Regions from separate parts of the Laedolimicola ammoniilytica genome, predicted to be linked through region 1. Evidence: predicted binding sites of a transcription regulator. Region 1 holds the regulator's gene; the other holds the start of a gene.
What was found. The regulator Rex, encoded in region 1, represses fermentation and respiration genes when NADH is low (regulators of the CRP and FNR family bind a similar motif). The targets are predictions, from matches to a motif close to ATTGTTAANTANTTAACAAT.

Region 1 (3,147 bases):
GATGGTTGGTGGGCTCGTCCAGGATCAAAAAATTGGCTTCGGAGAGCATCAGCTTGGCCAGGGAGACGCGGCCCCGCTCGCCGCCGGAGAGCTCCGAGATGCGCTTAAAGACATCGTCGCCGGTAAAGAGAAAGGCAGCCAGGGTGCTTCGAATTGTAGTATTGTCCAGATCCGGGTAGGCGTCCGAAATCTCCTCGAACAGGGTTTTCTCCGGGTGCAGCACATGGTGCTCCTGATCGTAGTAACCGATATGGACTTTCGAACCAAGTGTAAAGGAACCGCTGTCTGCCGGGAGAAGGCCGTTCAGGATTTTTAAAATCGTAGTCTTGCCGGTGCCGTTATTGCCGATGAGTGCCACACGCTCACCGCGTTTGACTTCGAAATTCAGATCGGTGAACAGAGTCTGGGGTCCAAAGGATTTTGCAAGGCCTTCCACGGTCAGTACGTCATTTCCGCTGACCACCTTGGGCTCCAGGGTGATGTGCATCTCGGAGCGGATCTCGCTGGGTTTCTCCAGAACCTCCATTTTATCCAGCATTTTCTCGCGGCTCTCGGCGCGCTTGATAGATTTCTCCCGGTTGAAGGATTTGAGCTTCTGGATGACCTCTTCCTGGTGCTTGATTTCCCGCTGCTGGTTCAGCCAGGCGTGCATGCGGGCCTCCCTTAGTTTGGATTTTTTCGCGGCATAGTCGGAATAATTTCCCTGGAAAGTGGTCACCTCGCCCGCGTCGATCTCGATGATTTTCGTGGCAATCCGGTTCAGAAAATACCGGTCATGGGCTACCACCAGAACCGCGCCGTCGTAATTCAGAAGGAAGGTTTCCAGCCAGGCGATGGAATTCATGTCCAAATGGTTGGTGGGCTCGTCCAGCATGATGAGATCCGGGTGGGAGAGAAGAAGCTTGCCTAAAGAGACGCGGGTCTTCTGACCTCCGGAGAGCTTGTTGACGTGTTTGTCAAATTCTTCCTCTTCAAAACCGAGACCTTTCAGAACGCCCACTACCTCGCTTTTGTAGGCGTATCCGTTTTTTAGTTCGAATTCATGATTCATACGGGTATATTGTTCCAGAGCCGTATCCAGGTTCTCCCCGGAGAGCTCCTTCATCCGTGCTTCGATGTCCCGGATGCGAGCTTCCAGATCAATAACGTCCTGCTTTACGGTCAGCAGCTCCTGATAAATGGTGTGATCGCTGTTCAGATCCTGATGCTGGGCCAGATAGCCGATGGTTCTGCCCTTGGACAGGATCACTTCACCGGAGTCCGCCTCCATTTCCCCGATGATGATTTTTAAGAGGGTGGATTTTCCGGCGCCGTTGATCCCGACCACGGCGGCCTTTTCCCGATCCTCGATGTGGAAGGACGCGTTTTTCAGAATCACATCCGTTCCGAAAGCTTTGTTTATATTTTGACATGCTAATATCATAAAAATACCTCTTTTTTCCGTTGTTGAATGCCACACGAAATTTATTATAGCGAAAAATGCGGGATTGAACAAGATTCTTTTAGAAGAATGCGGCAAAAAGATTGACAAAAAATTTGCTTTTCGATTATAATAAAAACAGTTTCGAAAAGTCTGGTTGAGGGATGTGTAAGGATTATGGAAGAGAGAGAGATCTCAAAAGCAGTAATTAAGCGGCTACCGCGTTATTATCGTTATCTTGGCGAACTGATGGAGAACGGAGTAGAACGTATCTCTTCCGGTGAGCTGAGTAAACGAATGAGCGTCACGGCGTCACAGATCCGGCAGGATCTGAACAATTTCGGAGGCTTCGGACAGCAGGGATACGGATACAATGTGAAGTATCTGTATGAAGAAATCGGCAAGATTCTGGGCCTTGACAAAAAGCACAACATGATCATCATCGGCGGAGGCAACCTGGGACAGGCACTGGCCAATTATGTGGATTTTGAAAAACGAGGCTTCTACATAAAAGGTATCTTCGATGTAAATCCTGTCTTAAAGGGCTTAAGCGTCCGCGGTATCCAGATTCATATGCTGGAGGATCTGGAGAGCTTTATTAAGGACGAGGAGATTCAGATTGCGGCCTTGACATTGCCGAAGTCCAAGGCGGAGGAAATGACGCGGCTTCTGGTTCGGTACGGAATCAAAGCCATCTGGAATTTCGCCCACATCGATCTGGATGTTCCGTCGGACGTTCTGGTGGAGAACGTACATCTGTCAGAGAGCCTGATGCAGCTTTCTTACAATATCACACGGTATGAGAAAGAGCATCCCCGTTCCTGATGGAGTACCGGAAGTGACGAGTCATAAAAGGGAGCTTATGGGCTCCCTTTTGCGTGCAGACGCATATATTAAGGATAGTGAGGAGTGTCAGACGTGAAAAAATATAAGCGCGTAGCGGCTTATGTGAATTTGGATGCCATAGAAGAGAATTTTGAGGCCATGAAGGCGAATCTGCAGGCCGGGACGCAGATTGCGGCGGTGGTAAAGGCCAACGGCTACGGCCACGGCGCGGTACCCATCGCGCAGATGATAGAGGAAAAGGATTATCTGTGGGGGTTTGCGGCAGCCACCATCGAGGAGGCGGTAGAGCTTCGGAAAAACGGAATCCGAAAGCCGATATTAATTCTGGGCTACGTATTTCCGGAGGATTACCCGGAACTGGTGCGCCTGGATATCTGTCCCACCGTGTTCCGGCTGGACATGGCACAGGAGCTTTCTGCAGAGGCCGTGCGTCAGGGAAAAAACGTGAACGTGCATATTAAAGTGGATACAGGGATGAGCCGCATTGGTTTTGCGGATACGGAGGAAAGTGTAAAAACAGTCTGTGAAATTGGGGAGCTTCCCGGGATCACGCTGGAAGGCCTGTTTACCCATTTTGCCAAATCCGACGAGGCGGATAAGGCGGCCACTGAAAAGCAGCTTATGCGGTATCAGGCTTTTAACAGGGCCTGTGAGGCGGCAGGCGTGCGTTTCCAAATTCATCATTGCTCTAACAGTGCCGGTATCATCGATCTGCCGGAAGCGAACCTGGATATGGTGCGGGCGGGCATCACGGTGTATGGCCTGTACCCTTCGGAGGAAGTAAAGAAAGAATTGGTTCCACTGAAACCCGCCATGGAAATGAAGAGCCATATCGTGCATGTAAAAGAGATCACGCCTGGTACGGAGATCAGCTACGGCGG
Region 2 (3,147 bases), on a different contig from region 1:
CGGACAGCTTTGTGGCGATCTCATCGGACGCCAGCGGATAGACAGCGCCACAGCACTGCCATTCCTCGATTTCCTGTAAGGAAAAGCCCAGCGCTTCTGCTGACATTCTGGCGTATCGGTCCAGGTCCTGCGCCTTGTTCTTCAACGTGCAGCCCGGATAGTAGCTGTACACCATTTGACTACCTCCTTTTGTTCTTTTTTCGCATGTTGGTGTGCAAGTTGTCTTTTTGATAATTTTCTATCAATCTTAAATATTATACTACGCTGTTAAACCATTAACAACCCCCTAATCCGGATTTTATGTTAAATTTTGAAGTTTTTTTGGTGGATATGTTGCATTTTCATGTTAATTTCACATTTTTTCCTGTTAATTCCGACTTAAATCGTCGGATTTTTTGTAAAATCTCCTCGCCCTCTTTGTTGTCGGAATGTTAAATAAAAAACAGAGTGGAAATTTCCACTCTGTTTTATCGGTTTGATTCTTTAGTCCTCTTTCATAACATCGTCGATGAAGTTTTTCAGAACCTCTGCGGAATGCTCTACCTGCTCCCGCTCCTTGTCTGTCAGGGTAATCTTGATCGCCTTGGCAATTCCATCCGCGTTGACTACGCAGGGGATACTGATGCAGGAACCTTCCAGCTCTTCTCCGTACTCCTTACCCAGTACATGAGCCACCGGAAGTACGGTATTCTGATTCTTGAGAATGGATTCTACAATCCGGAAAGTGGACATGGCGATTCCGTCGAAGGTTGCGCCCTTCAGGGAGATAACGTCCGCGCCGCCGGTCTTTGCCTTCAGTGCGATAGCGTCCTTTACTTCCTCCTTCTCCTTCGGATCCTCCGGCAGGAAATGGTCGATGGTCTCGCCTGCTACGTTGACACTGCTCCAGATCGGTACCTGGCTGTCTCCGTGCTCACCCAGGATATAACCCTGAATATCACGGATATCTACGTTCGCACGCTGGCTTAAGAGATAGCGGAAACGCGCGGTATCCAGAGAGGTTCCGGTTCCGATAACCCGCTCCGAAGACAGGCCTGTCTCCTTCTGAATCAGATAGGTATTCACGTCAACCGGGTTGGATACCACGATAATCAGCGGATTCTTTGCGTACTTCATGATGTTCTTCGCAATGCTTCTTGCCACTCCGGTATTTACCTTCGCAAGCTCCAGACGGGTCTGACCCGGCTTCCGGGGAATACCCGCTGTAACAATGATAATCTTGGCGTCCGCGCACTCCTCATATCCGCCCTGACGAACGCGTACCTGGCTGTAGAAAGCGGTTCCGTGTGAGATATCCAGGGCTGCACCCTTCGCACGATCTTCGTTTACGTCTACCAGGACGATTTCTCCTACCTGTGCCCGCAGCATCAGGGTATAGCAGATAGTCTCGCCTACATTTCCAGCTCCAATTACTACGATCTTGTTTGATGTTTCATTTGCCATACTGTTACCTCACTCTTTCTCGTTTCATCCCAACGTGATTTTTTTCACAATATTGATATTTTTTTATCAACCGATTGCATTATATCACGTACAATCCTGTTATGCAAGAGGTAAATGAAATTTTTGTACTTCTTTTTATACAATTTTTCTATGAGATTAACAAATCCTTAACGATGGCTCCGTCCGAGTGCGCATTTTTATGAAAAGGATGTGCATTTTTGCAAATAAAAGCAGTGCTGATTTCCTTCTCGCCGGAGAATTCTGTCAGCACTGCTCTTTTGTCAGTTCATTACTTTTTTAACAGAAAGCTTTCACCCTGACAAAGAAGCATAAGCCTGCAATCAGGTGCGCTCTCACCCATATGCTCTATGATTTAGTCTGGAAAGCGTCAGAGCTGTATCTCCCGCATAATATAATCTGGAAAATCCAAAATAAAGCCCAGTCCCTCCTCGGGAATCAGTCTCTCCACGGCTTCTCAGTTCTATTTTTCTGCCTCTTTTTCTCCCTCGCAGATCTTAAGTGCAGTTCCAAAGCCGATTCCCAGACGGGATGCGCCCATGTCCACATACTTCTTTGCGGTCTCGTAATTGCGAATACCGCCGGAGGGTTTTACCTTGATTCTGCCTTTTGCCTCGTCCAGCATCGTAGTTACCGCTTCCTCGCTTGCGCCGGATGCCGCGAAGCCTGTGGAGGTCTTTACGAAGTCCGCGCCTGCCTCAATGCAGATCTCTGTTCCCCTTCGAATCTCTTCCTCGGTCAGCTCACAGGTTTCGAAAATAACCTTCACGCCTACGCCATGCTTCTTGGCTGCCTTTACCACGCCTTCGATACCGCGTTTTACCTCATCCCATTTACCGGAACGGGCATAGCCGTAGTTCATAACCATGTCGATCTCCGCCACACCGGTAGGTGCGTAGAGCTCTGCCAGAGCTGCCTTTCCCTCTGCGGTGCTGTCGCCATGGGGGAAGTCCAGTACACAGCTGACCTTGGTGTTGGTTCCCTTGCACATTTCTACCGCAAGAGCAATATCGCAGGGGCGTACACATACGGTGTAGGAATCACATGCGATGCAGTCCTTAATAGCCTGCTTTACCTCATCCTCGGTCATGTTCGGTTTCAAAATTGCGGAATCAAAATATCGACTGATTTTCATAATGTTTTTCTCCTTTTCATAAATTCTGTCACATCATCTTTATCGGGCAGGGACGGAAGCGAGCCATGCTTCGACGCAGTCAGTGCGCCCGCCGCATTGGCATACTTCTGTCAGCCATAGACTTCTGCATAGAATCTGTCAATGGCTTCCCGATCTGGCATGGAAGGCGCAGTGCCCTTCCTGGTTACTGAAAGCGCTCCCGTCACATTACCATAACGCAGAGCTGTGAATAAATCCTTCCCCTCTGCCAACGCCATAACGAAGCCTCCGTTAAACGCGTCTCCCGCGCCGGTGGTGTCAATGGCGTCTACGGACAACCGTTCTACCAGCTCGTATTTTTCGTTATTCATTGCAAACGCTCCCATGGATCCTAAGGTAATGACTACCTGCTTTACCCCTTTTTCCATCAAAACCTCTGCTGCCTTCTTAGCATCATCACCATTTTCGATTTTCACTCCAGTGAGAATCTGTGCCTCTGTCTCATTGGGTGTGACGATGTCCAGCTTCTTCAGGATCTCCGCCGGAAGCTCTGCCGCCGGAGCAGTGTTCAC

Region 2: the regulator Rex is predicted to act here: its motif matches at 1,495-1,514, upstream of OCV63_RS14150 (L-lactate dehydrogenase).

The regions. Positions count from the first base shown of each region.
Region 1 covers NZ_JAOQKC010000015.1:40,455-43,601, reverse strand. The annotation lists gene abc-f (ribosomal protection-like ABC-F family protein) at 1-1,423, opposite strand, end outside; gene OCV63_RS11620 (redox-sensing transcriptional repressor Rex) at 1,598-2,245, shown strand; gene alr (alanine racemase) at 2,339-3,147, shown strand, end outside.
Region 2 covers NZ_JAOQKC010000023.1:32,130-35,276, forward strand. The annotation lists gene OCV63_RS14145 (CoB--CoM heterodisulfide reductase iron-sulfur subunit B family protein) at 1-175, opposite strand, end outside; gene OCV63_RS14150 (L-lactate dehydrogenase) at 484-1,443, opposite strand; gene deoC (deoxyribose-phosphate aldolase) at 1,925-2,596, opposite strand; gene rbsK (ribokinase) at 2,707-3,147, opposite strand, start outside.